Regions from separate parts of the Extibacter sp. GGCC_0201 genome, predicted to be linked through region 2. Evidence: a T-box and tRNA genes for the amino acid it is inferred to sense, from the RefSeq annotation. Region 2 holds a T-box; the other holds one or more tRNA genes.
What was found. A T-box is a leader RNA that pairs with one kind of tRNA and senses whether it is charged. The one in region 2 lies ahead of thrS (threonine--tRNA ligase), so its partner is inferred to be a tRNA-Thr.
Positions count from the first base shown of each region.

Region 1 (8,716 bases), on a different contig from region 2:
ATTCCCCCAGCTCCTCCTGGCTGAAGCAGTGGTCCTTCAACAGCCGGATCAGCCTGCCCTCCATCGGTATCAGCCCGAACTGTTCCAGTTCGCTGCGTATATATGACATCTCACCTCTTCTGATTATGCTGACATAATAATTCTTCATATGTTCTCCTTCTACATCGGACACACACTGACGGGGCTCTACATTCAGATTCAAAACGGTTGTATTATACAATTGTTGTAAAATACAACTAATATTATATGACGACCCCTGACATTTGTCAAGAATCGTACTTTTTTTATCTCCAGCATCCGGTAAGGATGCGGACTGCTTCTCTGATTTGTTCTTCCGTCAGGTTCGCGTAGCCAAGCAGAACCGTATGGCTCGACTCCTTCGGGTATCGTATCATATAATCGGAAAGCCCATATACGCGGATGTCCTTCTCCTGCGCCCTCCGGATCAGTTCCTTCTCCGTGAGTCCGTTGGCAAATGTAAGGAGCAGATGCACTCCCGCATGTTCTCCTGATATCGTACATATATCAAGAAGCGGCTTCAGCTCTTCGATCAGGACATCATGACGGCTCTTATACAGCGCTCTCGTCTTGTTGAGATGACGTTCATAATATCCTTCTTCGATAAACTTCTGCACGATCAGCTGATCCACTTTGGAAACGGTCGAATTGACGAACCTGCTCTTCTTGTCGTACACGTCCAGAAGCGGCTCAGGCAGTACCATATAGCTCAGACGGATGGCAGGTGCTATCGATTTGGAGAATGTACCAAGATAGATGACTTTGCCGTCTGCATCATACCCCTGCAGCGCTGGAATCGGCTTCCCCTTATAACGGAATTCACTGTCATAATCATCTTCGATGATATAGCGCTCCACTCTTTCCTGTGCCCATCTGAGGAGCTCGAGCCTCCGTCGGATAGGCATCACCGTCCCGGTCGGATACTGGTGCGATGGAGTCACATACGCCACATCCGCCCCCGACTGCGCCAGTTCCGGGATGTCCATGCCGTTTTTGTCCATCCCAACAGAGACCGTCTCATAGGACATGCTTCTAAAGAGGCGGTATGCCTGCATGTAGGCAGGATCCTCGAAGGCAATCTTATGTCCGGGGCCGAGCACCGTACTGAGCAGCATGAGGATATAGTCATTCCCCGCCCCTACGACTATCTGCTCCGGTGTGCAGTTCACCCCGCGCGCCTGGTACAGATAGCTGCATATGGCACAACGGAAGCTGTATTCCCCCTGGGAATTGCCGGAACGGAACAGCTCCGTCCTGTCGTCGGTGAGAATCTCTCTTGAAAGCTTTCTCCACACATTGTACGGAAAGCTCTTCAAGTCTACCCCGTTGGGCGTAAAATCATACCGGTATCTCCTCGGTTCCTCCTCCTGCCGCTCTGCCTGCGGCTTCACTCTCCTGATGGAATACAGCTCTTCAATCTCGGAGACGAAGAATCCTTTGCACGGCCTTGATTCTATATAGCCTTCCGACAGGAGCTGCTCGTATGCCAGCTCTACCGTGCTCCTGCTCACTTCCAGATGCCTGGACAGCGACCTGGTGGAAGGCAGCTTCTCCTCGTAAGCGATACGTCCTGTCTGGATGTCATTTTTGATATAATCATATATCTGTTCATAGAGCGGGGTTCTGGAATCGCTCTTCAGATTTATCGTCAGTTCATTCATATCGTCTATCTTCGTCTATTTTGGCAGCTTGAAGGAGCTCTTAAGGGATACTATCCTGTTAAATACCAGATGCTCCGGCGAAGAATCTCTCGCGTCGATACAGAAGTATCCGTTCCGCACGAACTGGAAGCTTTCACATCCCTTCGCACTGCCGAAGCTGTCTTCCACATAGCAGTTCTGAAGCACTTCCAGAGAATTCGGATTCAGGTTCAGCGACCCGTCCTCCTTGTTGTATACCCCTTTTTCTTCATCTACGAGGTTCTCGTACAGCCGTACTTCCGCCGGCTTTGCATATGGCGCCGCAACCCAGTGGATTGTCCCTTTTACCTTGCGCCCGGTAAATCCGGTTCCACATTTCGTCTCCGGGTCATATGTGCAGTGCACGACCATAACATTGCCGGCTTCGTCTGTCTCATAGCTCTGGCACGTGACAAAATAGGCATGCATAAGCCTTACCTCGTTGCCGGGAAAGAGACGGAAATATTTCTTTGGAGGTTCAATCATAAAGTCATTCCGTTCAATATATAGTTCCCGGCAGAACGGTACCTTGCGCGTCCCAAGCTCCGGATTCTCCATATTGTTATCTACGTCCAGGTATTCCACTTCACCTTCCGGATAATTGTCGATCACAAGCCGGATTGGATCCAGCACCGCCATCATGCGCGGCCTTTTGAGCTTCAGATCTTCACGGATACAGTATTCCAGCATCGCATAGTCGACAGAGCTCTGACTCTTGGACACGCCGCACATCTCCACGAACATCTTAATAGATTCCGGAGTAAAGCCCCTTCTTCTGAGCGCCGCAATAGAGACGAGTCTTGGATCGTCCCACCCGTCTACGATTCCGTCCTGCACGAGCTTCTTGATATAACGCTTTCCTGTCACCACATTAGTCAGGTAGAGCTTGGCAAACTCGATCTGGCGCGGTGCCGGATCGAATCCGCACTCCTTCACCACCCAGTCGTACAAGGGCCTGTGGTCCTCAAATTCGAGCGTACAGATGGAATGGGTTATCTTCTCTACCGCATCCTCGATTGGATGCGCGAAGTCATACATCGGATAGATGCACCATTTATCCCCCGTATTGTGATGTGCCATACGTGCGACACGGTAGATGACCGGATCGCGCATGTTGATGTTCGGAGAAGCCATATCGATCTTCGCCCTGAGCACCTTTTCCCCGTCTTTGTACTCTCCGTTCTTCATGGCCTCGAACAGGGCAAGGTTCTCTTCCACCGTGCGCTCCCGGTAAGGGCTGTTCTTCCCCGGCTCCGTCAGCGTACCACGGTATTCCCTGATCTCTTCGGCGCTCAGGTCACACACGTATGCCTTCCCCTTCTTAATCAGCGTGAGCGCGCATTCATACATGACATCGAAGTAATCCGATGCAAAATACAGGTGCTCCTTCCAGTCTGCCCCGAGCCACTTCACATCTTCCTTGATAGACTCCACGAATTCCGTGTCCTCTTTCGTCGGGTTCGTATCGTCGAACCTGAGATGGAACGTGCCGTCATATTTCCGAGACAGTCCATAGTTAAGCAGAATGGATTTGGCATGTCCGATATGGAGATACCCGTTCGGTTCCGGCGGGAATCTCGTACATACCTCCGAATATACTCCCTCCGCCAGGTCTCTATCTATCTCCTGTTCAATAAAATTCTTGGAAATCATCTCTTCTCCCATTAATAATCCTCCTTATGGATACAGTAGCATTTGTGTTCCTTATCTTATCATAAAACAGCGGGCAGAACAAGGTCGTTCATTCACGTTTTTGGATGGGCATCCAGTTCCCTTTCCATGCATACAACAGGATGAGGACGGCCCCTATAAGCCAGGACAGCGGATAAGCGGTCATGACCCAGTCAATCTTGTGTTCGATGGCAAGCGCCCCCCATATCCAGGCGACCCGGAAGATACAAAGCGAGAAGAGGAATACGAGCATCGTCTCCATCGTCTTTCCCGTCCCACGTATCGTGCCGGACAGTACCTGCAGTATTCCGAGCAGCCAGTAGAACGGACAGAAAAACCGCATGATATATACTCCGTATCCAACTACGTCCGGGTTCTTCGTAAATACGCCTATGACCTGAGGCGCAAAGGTAAGCAGCAGTATCCCTGTCAGGATTGTATAGGCGACTCCCATCCCGACCGAGACGAACATCCCCTTCTTCACCCTGTCGTATCTGCCGGCACCTACGTTCTGCCCTGCAAATGTGGCTGCCGCCATGCCAAAGCTAAGCACCGGAAGGATATTGAATCCGTCTATCTTGATGTAGGCGGCAAATCCTGCCATCGCCACCGCCCCGAAGCTGTTGACGCTGGACTGGACGATAACGTTGGAAAATGAGATGACGATATTCTGGATTCCGGTCGGAAGCCCGATCCTTATGATCTTGGACAGCAGATTGTCATAAAAGCGGATTTCCCTGATGTCCACATGGTATACTTCCTTGCTCCTGACAAGGTATAATATAATGAAGATACAGGACAGAAGCTGGCTGATATCTGTGGCAAGCGCGGCACCCACGATCCCCATCTTAAGCACAATGACGAACAGGATATCAAGTATGATATTCGATAACGCGGCTATCATCAGGTATACGAGGGACCGCTTGGAATTGCCGACCGCGTTCAGGATTCCTGCGGACATATTGTAGATGACGGAAAACACGATTCCACCGAAATACACCTGCAGATAGATGACCGCCTCCCTGAACACTTCCGCCGGCGTCCCCATCGCCCTCAGGATGACGGGGGCCAGCAAGATGCCCGCCACGGTCAATATGACGCCTGCCGCTATGGATATGGCAACGGTCGTGTGCACTGCCTTTTTCAAGCCCTTTTCATCTCTTGCCCCGAAGAACTGAGAGATGACTACCCCTGCGCCCGCCGAAGCCCCGATGCAGAACCCTATGAGCAGATTGATGATAGAAGAGCTGGAACCGACTGCTGCCAGCGCCTCGCTGCCGATATAATTACCCACGATGATGGAATCGACCGTATTATACAGCTGCTGGAACAGGTTGCCCAGAATAAGCGGAATAGAGAAGAACAGCATCTCCTTCCATATAACTCCCTCTGTCATAACTGTTGATTTTCTCATTATCCTTCGCCCTCTCTCATAATAACGAAAAAAATACTCCCTGAAAGGGAGTAATCAAGCTGTCTAGGGGACTTGAACCCCCGGCCTCCGCCTTACCAAGGCGACGCGCTACCGACTGCGCCAAGACAGCATACATGTAATATGCAACGTTAATAATATACAATATTACATGACTGTTTGTCAATATCTTTTAACTATTTTCTTACTTCGTCTCTTCCCTGGCCAGAATCTTCTCCGTCTTATTCTTGATGCGCTGCAGGGCATTATCGACCGTCTTCGGGCTTTTGTCAATCAGCTTGGCAATCGTGCGGTAATCCGTCCCCATCAGATGCAGATAGAGCACCCTGCTCTCCAGATCGCTCAGCTGTTCTTCCAGCTCGCTCTCCAAAAGCGCAACATACTCCTTGCTCAAAAACAGCTCCTCCGGGTTGCTCTGCCCCCCTGCTTCCATCGTCTCCAGCAGGGAGCCCTTTTCACCCTCCTGGTCGTAGAGCGATATATATGAGTTCAGCGGACTATGCTTTTTCCGGCGGGACGCCTCGATGGCAGAATACATCTGGCGGGTGATGCACAGCCTTGCGAAGCTGAAGAAAGATGCCTCCTGTTCCACGTCATAATCTTCCACCGCTTTGAACAGGCCGATCATCCCCTCCTGGATCAGGTCGTCGTTTTCGCCGCCGAGAAGGTACATGGCGTTCGCCTCTTTCCGGACGAGATTCTTATACTTGTCCATAATATAATCGACAATCGCCTTTTCCCCGCCCCTCAGGTTCCGTATCAGCTGTTCGTCTGTCATCTTCTCATAATCGGACATAACCACACCTCTACTTCTGCAAGCGCTGCCTTACGATTTCATAGGCGAGCACTCCTGCCGCCACCGATGCGTTGAGGGAATCGATGTCACCCTTCATCGGGATGCCTGCTGTGAAATCGCACTTCTCCTTGACAAGGCGTCCGACCCCTTCCCCTTCGCTGCCTATCACAAGGCCGATTGGTCCGGTCAGGTTCAGGCAGTACATAGATTCCCCGCCCATATCTGCACAGACGAACCAGAGCCCCTTTTCTTTCAGTTCTTCCATCGTCTTGGACAGGTTCGTCACCTTCGCCACCGGCGTGTAGTTCAAGGCTCCCGCCGATGTCTTTGCCACAGTCGCCGTAAGCCCTGCCGCCCGGCGCTTTGGAATGATGACCCCGTGGGCACCGGCCAGATTGGCCGTACGGATGATTGCGCCGAGATTGTGCGGATCTTCGATGTTGTCGAGCACGAAGAGGAACGGATCTTCCCCCCGCTCCCGGGCAAGGGCGAGCATGTCCTCTACTTCCGCATACTCATAGGCCGCACCATAAGCGATGACTCCCTGGTGCTTTCCCGTCTCCGACATCTGTGTAAGCCGTTCCTTTGTCACGAAATTCAGCACCGTATCGTGCTTCTTCGCCTCCCTTACGATAGTGCGGACAGGGCCGTCCTGGCATCCATCGAGGATGAACACCTTATCCACCGGCTTACCTGAGCGGAATGCCTCCAGCACCGCATTGCGCCCCTCGATCATCAATTCATTTACCTGACGTTCACTCATTTGTTCTCTCCTTTATACTGTCAAGCCCCAGCTTGACGAGTTCCATCATCCGCCTGTAATCCTGCTTCAGATACAGATACCCCATCAGGGCCTCGAAGCCGGTTGCACGCCTGTAGTCTGCCAGCGTCTGGTTCTTGGCCGGCGATACGCTCTTGGTGTTCCTGCCCCTTCTATAGACCGTATGCTCTTCTTCCGTCAGCCGGTCCTGAATCGTCCGCATCATCCGGGACTGGGCGGATGCCTGCACATAAGAGCTCGTCTCCTTATGCAGCTTCTTCACCTGCCGGTTGCCTTCATTCACTACAAGGCTCTTGATTATCAGATCATAAATACTGTCACCTATATACGCCAAAGCAAGAGGTGAATACTCGTTCATATCCACCTCTTTCATCTGAAACGTCTCGCGCATATATGAATCAAACTTCCATTCTATGCCTTTTTCCATTTTACTCCTTCACGTGTGTCTTCTAATATGATGCCTTTACCAAGCAGCTCATCGCGTATCTCATCCGCAAGTGCAAAGTTCCTTTCCTTACGTGCGGCCTGACGCTTGGCAATTAGCTTTTCTATGTCTTCTTCCAGCATATCCTCTTTTTTGTCAACAATCAACCCCAATACGTCTGTTAATTTGACAAGCCGTTCGAGCAGCGCCTGCAGATAGGCTCTGGAGCTTGCCCCGTCTGCCGTCGTGTTGATATATTTGACCAGATCGAACACTGCTGCCACTGCGTCAGCCGTATTGAAGTCATCCTCCATCGCGGCTTCGAAGCCTTCAACGAACGCTTCTGACTTTGCATACGCCTCTTGTTCCTCTGCGGACATCTCTTCGTCCTTCGCATTGCCCATGAGGAACTTCAGGTTATCCGCCGCATTGACGATACGCTCCAGTCCGTTCCTGGATGCTTCCATCAGGTCGGCGCTGAAATTGAGCGGACTCCTGTAATGGGCGCTCAGCATGAAGAACCGCAGCACCTGCAGATCATACTGTTCGCTGATCTCCCTGACCGTGCGGAAATTGCCGAGAGATTTGCTCATCTTATGGTTGTCGATGTTGAGGAATGCATTGTGCATCCAGTATTTCGCAAATTCCTTGCCGTTTGCCGCCTCACTCTGGGCAATCTCATTTTCATGGTGGGGAAATACAAGATCCTCACCGCCTGCATGGATATCAATCTGCTCTCCGAGATACTTCCTGGACATGACGGAACACTCGATATGCCATCCGGGACGTCCGTCGCTCCACGGCGAATCCCATGCCGGCTCCCCTTCCTTCTTCGGCTTCCAGAGGACAAAGTCAAGCGGGTCTTCCTTCTCATCTTCTCCTGTGACCAGCAGAGAACGTTCCCCCGTACGCAGATCATCCAGATTCTTGTGGGAGAGCTTCCCGTAATCCTTGAAGCTTCTCGTGCGGAAGTACACGGTACCGTTCTTCTCATACGCATGGCCTTTCTCGATAAGGTCGCCAATCATCTCCACCATGCCGCATATCTCTTCCGTAGCCAGCGGATGCTTCGTGGCCGGCTTTACATTCATGCCTTCCATATCCTTCTTGCACTCCGCGATATAGCGTTTGGATATCTCGTCCGCGGACACCCTCTCTTCAATCGCCTTCTTGATGATCTTATCGTCCACGTCAGTAAAGTTGGACACATAGTTCACATCATAGCCTTTATATTCAAAATATCTTCTTACCGTATCGAATACGATCATCGGCCTTGCATTGCCGATATGGATGAAATTATAGACCGTGGGGCCGCACACGTACATCTTGACCTTTCCTTCCTCCACTGGTACGAATTCTTCTTTTTTTCTTGTGAGCGTATTAAACAGTTTCATATTATTCCTTTTCCTCCTCATCCAACACTTCTATATTGTCTTCCCGCATGCACCTCATGCGCTTCTCCATCTCCTGGATCTGCCGGTGCATACGGATATTGTCCTTTTGCAGTTCCCGGATATCGTTGCTGATAGGATCCGGCAGATGTACCTGATCCATATCTACACGCGGTATCCTCTGGTCACCCATCTTGACTACCCTGCCGGGCACTCCCACCACCGTACAGTTGGGCGGCACTTCCTCAAGCACGACTGAACCGGCACCGATCTTAGAGTTCTCTCCAATCGTAAAGGAACCGAGTATCTTGGCACCCGCGCTCACCATCACATTGTCACGCAGCGTCGGATGCCGCTTGCCCTGTTCCTTGCCGGTACCGCCCAGGGTCACTCCCTGGTACAAGGTGACATTGTTGCCGATTTCCGTCGTCTCACCGATGATTACGCCGCTGCCGTGGTCGATGAAAAGCCCCTTGCCGATCCTGGCTCCCGGATGGATCTCTATCCCGGTCTTCCTTGCCGCA
Region 1 covers NZ_JABFCH010000017.1:56,024-64,739, forward strand. Annotated here, with positions in the region: gene HJV72_RS12180 (MarR family winged helix-turn-helix transcriptional regulator) at 1-148, opposite strand, end outside; gene pdxR (MocR-like pyridoxine biosynthesis transcription factor PdxR) at 285-1,679, opposite strand; gene HJV72_RS12190 (glutamine--tRNA ligase/YqeY domain fusion protein) at 1,695-3,362, opposite strand; gene HJV72_RS12195 (MATE family efflux transporter) at 3,439-4,782, opposite strand; tRNA gene HJV72_RS12200 (tRNA-Thr) at 4,840-4,912, opposite strand; gene HJV72_RS12205 (sigma-70 family RNA polymerase sigma factor) at 4,985-5,596, opposite strand; gene rlmB (23S rRNA (guanosine(2251)-2'-O)-methyltransferase RlmB) at 5,607-6,359, opposite strand; gene HJV72_RS12215 (Mini-ribonuclease 3) at 6,352-6,804, opposite strand; gene cysS (cysteine--tRNA ligase) at 6,789-8,195, opposite strand; gene epsC (serine O-acetyltransferase EpsC) at 8,197-8,716, opposite strand, start outside.
Region 1: it encodes a tRNA-Thr, which carries the amino acid that the T-box ahead of thrS (threonine--tRNA ligase) is inferred to sense. The anticodon was not compared.

Region 2 (8,716 bases):
CTCCTTTTCCTGGCTTTACATGCTGAAACTCCAGAATCTGGTAGATATTCCCCTCGATCTCTACGGTCAAGCCGTTCTTAAAATCACCTGCTGATACCATGAATAATCCTCCTTAAAAGGTGCGACAACGGCACCTGACGTTCTTTCTCACTTTTCTAATTCTATAATATATTCTGCCTTTTTTCAACCTTTTTTTACCTGTCGAGGCTCTTCTTGTAAAAGTGCAGCACTATTTTCTCCAGATAACGCTTCAGTACAATCTGAATCTCCTCTTTCGGGTGTATCGGCTTCACGAGTATATTCGGAATACCCGCCCTCTTAGCTCCCCATACATCGGTGAAAAGCTGGTCGCCGATAAAGACCGTATTATCCGTCCCAGTCCCCATAATCTCCATGGCTTTCACATAGTTCTTCGTGGATGGCTTATGGGCATTATACACATAGTCCACCTGGATATTCTTATTGAACATCCTGACCCTAGGTTCCTGGTTGTTCGAGATGAGGCAGCAGCCGAAGCCTATCCGCTTAAGCCTCGCGAACAGTTCTTCCGCCCGCCTATCCGCCGGCGCGCCATGGGGCACCAGCGTATTATCGATGTCAAAGATAAGTCCCCTGACACCTTCGCTGTACAGTTTTTCAAAATCTATGACATAGGTAGATGCCACGTATCTGTCCGGAAAAAATCTATCAAACATTATTTATCTTCCATTTCTGTAACGCGCTGCACAAGCTCTTCACATATCTGAAGCACGTTCTTATTGTCTGTATTGATTACGATGTCCGCAGCCGCCTCATATTTTTCACGGCGCTGCTCCATCAGCTCTGATATCCCTTCCACGTTCTTGCGCCCGTTCAGCACCGGCCTGTCGTCGCTGTCTTTCACACGCTCGTATATCGTCTCGGGGCTGGCCGTCAATAGTACGACCCTGCCGTTTTTCTTCATCTCGTCTACATTGCGCTCTCTGAGAGCGGCTCCGCCACCGCAGGAGATTACGGTATTCTTTCTCGACTGCATCTCTATCAGCAGATTGGTCTCCAGATTTCGGAAGTATTCTTCCCCGTATGTAGCGAATATGTCCGGAATGCTCATCTCCTCCCTGTCTGCAATCACCTGATCCATCTCTATGATTTCCATCGCAAACATCGTACTCAGATAATCGGAAACCGTCGTCTTGCCGGCTCCCATGAATCCGATGAGCACGATATTGTAATCAAACAGCTTCCTCGCCTGGATTCTCTTGCTGTTCTTGAGTATGCAGCGGAATACATCATATATCTCGTCTTTATACTTGCTGCCAGCCAGCTTTTCTTCCAGACGCTGCTTCTGCTTCGCTTCCTGCTGAGGCTGCAGGATAGGCATTCCATACTTTTCTTTGTATGCCATAATCTTCTCTATGACCGCGTTCCGCTCCACCAGGGCGTCAATAAGCTTATCATCACACAATGCCAGCTGCTCTCTGTACATCTCTAAATCATTCATATTTTTCTTTCTCTCCTGTTTTATACTGATCCGTTTTCACACCGGTATATTATATCAACTTTCCCGATACTGCGCAACAATTATACTTTATTTTTTCAGGCTGTAATAGTCTTTTACGTAATCTGCGAACATCCTGGCGATAGGGGCCTGGTACTTGTTTTTCAGCGTCACCATATAGATAAACCGCCGGTAGTCCAGATTCTCTATCTCCAGGAAGGATGCCTTCATACTCCGCACCGTAGCCGCATCCGGCACGATGCAGACGCCGAATCCTCTCGTCACCAGCCCGACCATGGCGCTGTCCTCGTCCACGGTATAGACGATATCCGGCTTCATTCCGTAATCTTTGAATATCTGGCTGATGACGCCGCGCAGACCGCTCCCTTTATTGAAGAATATCTGAGGATATGAGGCAATCTCCTCAAAGCTCGCCTTCCTCCTGCCGGCCAGCGGATGTCCCGGCGGCACGGCCGCAACAAGCTTCTCCTGCGACACAGGGATAAATTCCAGCTCTTTTTCCCCCGATACCATGGAGCAGAAGCCGATGTCATACTTCTCTTCTTTTACGCCTTGTACGATTTCCTTCGTGATACCATTGCTGAAGCCAAAGTCTACCTGCTTGTCCTTGTTTGTCTCCAGAAAGCCGGATACCAGCTCAGGGATAAATTCGCTCCCCTGCGTGTATATGTAACCGATGTCGACCTTGCCGCTCTTCTCGCTCGTCATGGCCTTCGTCTTCTTGATTCCCGCATCCAGTATATCGAGCGCCTCCTCGGCGTATTCCATAAACAGCCTGCCGTATTTGGTGAGGGCCACGTTTCTTCCCTGCCGTTCGAACAGGCTTGTACCGAGTTCCTCTTCCAGCGATGATATGGCATGGCTCAGGCTTGGCTGTGTAATCGACAGCTTTTGGGCTGCATTAGTATAGTGCTCCATATGTGCAAGTGTCACAAAGTAGTGCAATTGATTCAAATTCATAATCTGCCTCCTTTGTCTATTTTTTACAATCATACCACAATCCATAGAATATATCTATCAAACAATGCAAAAACATGAATTTGTTTTATCTTTAACAATATCTTATAATCCGACTATAGAACCGTGTTGGACGATATGTTAAGTAATGGAGGATGTTAAGATGAAGAATAATTTTAAGCACTTGTTTTCCCCACTCTCCGTCAGAGGGATGACGATGAAAAACCGTGTTGTCATGATGCCTATGGGCAGCAACTTGGCGGAACACGACGGCAGCATGAGCGATGAGCACATCGCTTATTATGAGCTTCGGGCCAAAGGCGGGACCGGGCTTATCCTCGTGGAGAATATCTGTGTAAAATATCCGGAAGGCGCAAACGGCACGACACAGCTGCGTATTGACAAAGACTGCTATATACCCCGGCTTTACAAGCTGACGGAAGCCTGCCACAGGCACGGCGCATGTATGGGGATTCAGCTCAACCATGCGGGCGCTTCCGCCATGTCCGCCCGCACGGGCATGCAGCCTGTCTCCTCTTCCGTTCTGCCATCCAAACCAGGCGGCGAATGTCCCAGGCCGCTGTCGAGAGAAGAACTGGAAAGCATCGCCGCAGACTACGGCGCCGCCGCAAGGCGGGCGGTCAACGCAGGGTTTGACCTTGTAGAAATCCACGCAGGACACTCCTACCTGATCAGCCAGTTCCTCTCGCCGACCATGAACGACCGGACAGACGAGTTCGGGGGCTGCGCCAAGAACCGGGCCCGCTTCTGCCGGATGGTCATCGATGAGGTCCGCTCCGCTGTCGGGCCCCGTGTTCCTGTCTCCCTGCGGCTCAGCGTCGATGAACTCGTGGATGGGGGCAATACGATAGACGACTGCCTCGAATATCTGGAATTCCTGGATGACGGCGTAGATATCTATGACACTTCGGCTGCGTTGAATCCGTCCATTCAGTACCAGATTGACGCGAATTATCTGGCAGACGGCTGGCGCTCCTACATGGCCAGGGCAGTCCGGGAGAAGTTCCACAAACCGACCATCGCTATCGGCAACATCCGAAGCCCGCAGGCGGCGGAAGATATACTGGCCAAGGGTGATGCAGACCTTATCGGTATCGGGCGCGGCCTTATCGCAGATCCCGACTGGTGCTGCAAAGCAAGGCGGGGCGACGTATCCGGCATCCGCAAATGCATTTCCTGCAATGTGGGCTGCGTCGGCAACCGCATCGGCGGCAACCGTCCGCTGCGCTGTACGATAAACCCAGACGTGACAGGAGGCGATGCGTATAAGAGGCAGAAAGTGGCAAGGCCGTGCAATGTAGTCGTTGCCGGTGCAGGGACGGCCGGGCTGGAGGCTGCCTGTACTGCGGCCGAGGCCGGCTGCAGCGTTACGCTTCTCGAAAAGCAGGACCACATAGGCGGACTTTCTGTGGAAATCTCTAAGATTCCTGCCAAAAAGCGGCTTGCCGACTTCCCTGCTTATCTCAGGCACCGCGCGGAGGAGCTTGACAACCTGACCATCCAAACCGGGGTGGACGCCACTGCCGATATCATCAGATCCTTCCAGCCTGACCTCGTAGTAAACGCCACCGGCTCCGTCCCGCTTCTCCCGCCAATCGACGGCCTGCACGAGAATCTTGCGGACAGGCAATCGAATGTGTACTCCATTCTGGATCTCATCCACAATATCGACCGCTATCCAGAGGACATGTCCGGCAAGAGCGTCATCGTAATCGGAGGCGGAGCCGTCGGACTTGACGTTGTAGAATTCTTCGCCCCCCGCGGCGCAGACACGACCATCATAGAGATGATGCCCTCCATCGGCAACGGCCTGGACGCCTCCTCCACCGCTTCCATGAAAGAGTGCATGGAGAAGCATAAGGTGAAGCAGCTCGTAAACACCGCGCTTAAGAAAGTCAATCCCCACTCCTTCCTCGTGGAACAAGGCGGAAAAGAAGTAGAACTGCCATTCGACTACGGCTTCGTCTGCCTCGGCATGAAAGCCCATGCCCCCATTTGGGATGCGCTCACCAAAGCCTTTGAGAACGAGGACATCGCACTTCTCAACATCGGAGACTCCGTCCGTGCCAGAAGAATCATCGATGGAACCGATGCGGGCAGACATATGGTTCTCAACACGTTAAAACAGCTTGGATATTTATAAAACAAACCGGGGACAGGTTAAAATGAAATGGGGACGGGGTTTTTTGAGAAAAACCCCGTCCCCATTTCATTTTAACCTGTCCCCATAAGCATGAATCTTATTTTTTCTTATTTATCTTCCAGCACTTTGTCTGCAAATACCTTGAGCTCCATGCTTCCAATATCGCCTTCATCGCGTTTTCTGACGGATACAACATTCTCGGCAACTTCTTTTTCTCCCACGATTACCATGTAAGGTACTTTCTGCATCTGCGCCTCGCGAATCTTGTAGCCGAGCTTCTCGCTTCTGCCGTCCAGTTCTACACGGATTCCAGCTTCTTTCAGCTCGTCCGTCACCTTCTGTGCATAATCGGCAAACTTGTCTGATACGGGCAGGATCTTGACCTGTACCGGTGCAAGCCATGTCGGGAACTTGCCTGCGTAATGCTCGATAAGGATACCGATAAACCGCTCGATGGAACCGAAAGCAACCCGGTGTATCATGATCGGCCTGTGCTTTTCGCCGTCTGCACCGGTATACTCAAGCTCGAACCTCTGCGGCATCTGGAAATCGAGCTGGATAGTGCCGCACTGCCATGTCCGGCCGATGGAATCTTCCAGATGGAAGTCGATCTTAGGGCCATAGAACGCGCCATCGCCTTCGTTAACCACATAATCCACTCCAAGCTCTTCCAGTGCGCCTCTTAATCCTTCTGTGGCCATCTCCCAGTCTGCATCGCTTCCCATGCTGTTCTCCGGCCTCGTAGACAGTTCCACGTGATATTTGAATCCGAACTTGGAGTACACTTCGTCAATCAGCCTTGCCACCCCTTTGATCTCATCCCTTATCTGATCCTCTGTCATGAAGATATGGGCATCGTCCTGAGTAAAGCAGCGCACGCGCATGAGCCCGTGCAGCTGTCCGGACTTCTCGTGCCGGTGTACAAGCCCGAGCTCGCCGACCCGCATCGGAAGGTCTTTATAAGAACGTGGCTCTACTTTGTACACGAGCATCCCGCCCGGACAGTTCATCGGCTTGACTGCATAGTCTTCTTCGTCGATGACTGTCGTGTACATATTATCTTTATAGTGGTCCCAGTGTCCGGAATTCTCCCACAGGTGCCTGGACAAGATGATAGGCGTGGAAATCTCAACGTATCCTTCTCTCAGATGCAGCTGCCTCCAGTAATCGATAAGCAGGTTCTTGAGCACCATCCCTTTAGGCAGGAAAAATGGAAAGCCGGGGCCTTCATCCATAATCGCGAACAACCCCAATTCTTTTCCAAGCTTTCTGTGGTCACGCAGACGAGCTTCTTCCATCCTCTTAAGATAAGCCTCCAGCTCGTCCGCTTTCGGGAAGGATGTCCCATAGATTCTCGTGAGCATCTGGTTGTTCTCATCTCCGTGCCAGTAAGCCCCTGCCACGCTCTGAAGCTTGAACGCCTTGATGACGCTCGTGTTGGACACATGAGGGCCTGCGCAGAAGTCTACAAACTCTCCCTGCCGGTAAAGGCTGATCTCCTCCTCGTCCGGGAGATCCTGGATCATCTCTGTCTTATAAGTCTCTCCTCTTTCTTCCATCATCTTCAAAGCTTCTTCACGGCTCACGACGCTTCTCTCAAGCGGCAGCGACTCCTTGACGATTCTGCGCATCTCCTTCTCTACCTCAGTCAGATGTTCTGTCGTAAATGGAAAGCTGAATTCAAAATCATAATAATAGCCGTCTTTGATTGCCGGCCCGATTGCCAGCTTCGTATCCGGGTACAGACGCTTTACGGCCTGGGCCAGGATATGGGATGTCGTGTGGCGGAATGCCTCCTGTCCCACTTCATCTGCAAATGTCAGATCCTGCACGGATCCGTCTCTCATGCTTACTTTCATCTTGTTACGCTCCTTTCGATTCTCTTTTTATTTTGCTTTAGGAAACATATTTTGCCTAGGGCAGTAACATTTCCTCTAACATAAGAAAAGCACCCAAAACAGACTGCTTACGCTGTCCGTTTAAGGGTGCATCTGATTGCTGCACGGTTCCACCTTAACTTTTCACTTCAGACTCTCACAAGTCCTATCCCTTAACGCAGGAGTACGACGATGCTTACTGTCGGTTCAGCACCACAGCTCAGGAATGGTTTTCGTCTGCCTTCTGCCATAAAAAACTTCCACCAAATGTTTTTCTCTCTGTATGGGTCCGATAGATTACTCTTTTCCGTCTCTGCTTTTCTCATGTTAATCGCTGTATACCAGCTACTTCCCATTATAGCAACACATGATAAAAAGTCAACGCATTTTCAGATTATTTTTTGATTCTTTATCTTTCGATAGCTGCCTGTACATCTGCCCGGAACTGCTTCCATGCATCTTCATTTTCTACGAAGTATTTCGGACAGTTCTTCTCCGTCACATCGTAATGCCGGATGACATCTTCGCTGTCCAGATCAAACTTCATGCAAAGCCACGCACAGAGCCGTACCATAGACTTATATGTCTCATCATTGAACTTTCCCGTCTCATCCGGATGGCAGCACTCGATAGACACCGTATCATTATTCCTGCTGTTGGACGCATACGCAACTTCCCAGGTCGGGACGCACTGGACAATCTCACCTTCCAGGCCAACGATGAAGTTGCTGCTTGCCTTCGTCTCATGACTGTCCTTGAGCCCTTCAAAATAATTCCGGTTATCCATGGCGGTTGCACCAGGATTGGCCGTATAATGCACGACGATTCCCTTAATCTTGTCCGTCTTCGTCCCTGGCCTTGAGTAGGGGTTCTCCGTGAGCAGCTCCACGTCCAGGTCCGGCCGGGAAGCGTCGATATCGCTGCCCTTGAGCTCAATGTAATCATCTGTAAACCAGGCCGGCTTTACAATCCTGACTATCCCCACCAGCACGATGAGCACCGCAAGCACGAGTATTCCGAGCCGTACGTTACGCCGAATCATCCTCCTGCGCCTTGCTTCCGCTATTCTTCTGTCCATATCATCTCTCCATTCACCCTACACCATTCTATCACAGGAAGGAGAAATATTTTATGAAAAAATACTTATAATTTTCTGAATCTTAAAATGAAAAGACGTACGACGTGTCAGACACAGCCTTCTCTTTGCCCCTTACTATCGGGCTTACAAAATTGTCCTTATTAACCGCATCGGGAAAATACTGCGTCTCAAAGCATATGCCCTGGTGCTTTCCATACAGCGCCCCTTCTTTCCCACGTTCCCGGTCCAGAAAATTGCCGCTGTACACCTGTATCCCCGGCATATCCGTATATATGTCCATGCCGATGCCGCTCTCCTCGCATGAAAAGCCGCCCACTTTCCGGAATCCGCCTTCGTTCAGCACCCAGTTGTGATCATAGCCTCCGGCATAATTCAGGGCTTCATAATCTGCCTGTATATCCCGCCCAACCGGCTTACGGGCGCGAAAATCCATAGGTGTTCCCGCCACATCCACAATCTCACCGGTCGGAATCGACTCCTCGTCCGCACGTGTATAGGCATCCGCTCCCAGCCACAGCTCCTGCTCCAGCACATCTCCCGAATCATGTCCGTTCAGATTGAAATAGCTGTGGTTTGTCATATTCACTATCGTATCCGCTTCCGCTTCCGCCTCATAATGAATCCTTAGCCCGTTCCCCTCATCCAGGCTGTATGTCACCGTTATATCCAGGCTGCCCGGGTACCCCTGGTCCCCATCCGGACTGAACAGATGAAGTACGATATGCCTCTCATCTGCCTCTTTTACGTCCCATAGTCGATGGTTATATACATCAGGACCACTGTGCAGGTTATTGCCATTGTCATTTTGAACAAGCGTATATGTCTGGCTATTCAGCGTAAACTGTGCCCCTCCGATACGGTTGGCCACTCTTCCTACTGTCGCCCCGAGTGACTGTCCTCCTGCTTCATAATCACGGGCACAGTCATAACCGAGCACGACGTCTCTCACCCTGCCGTCTTGTCCCGGCACATATACTGATACGACAGCCGCGCCGTAGTCGGTCACGCAGACCGTCATGCCGTTAGCATTTTTGAGTTCGTATAAGTTCGTTTTTTCTCCTTTTTCTGTAATTCCAAAATCCCTTACCATCGCAAAATCCTCCTGTCACTTTATTCCTGCG
Region 2 covers NZ_JABFCH010000026.1:49,362-58,077, forward strand. Annotated here, with positions in the region: gene efp (elongation factor P) at 1-100, opposite strand, end outside; gene HJV72_RS15665 (YqeG family HAD IIIA-type phosphatase) at 195-695, opposite strand; gene HJV72_RS15670 (shikimate kinase) at 695-1,480, opposite strand; gene HJV72_RS15675 (LysR family transcriptional regulator) at 1,568-2,458, opposite strand; gene HJV72_RS15680 (NAD(P)/FAD-dependent oxidoreductase) at 2,619-4,619, shown strand; gene thrS (threonine--tRNA ligase) at 4,727-6,478, opposite strand; T-box leader at 6,598-6,819, opposite strand; gene HJV72_RS15690 (peptidoglycan recognition protein family protein) at 6,906-7,574, opposite strand; gene HJV72_RS15695 (aldose epimerase family protein) at 7,657-8,685, opposite strand.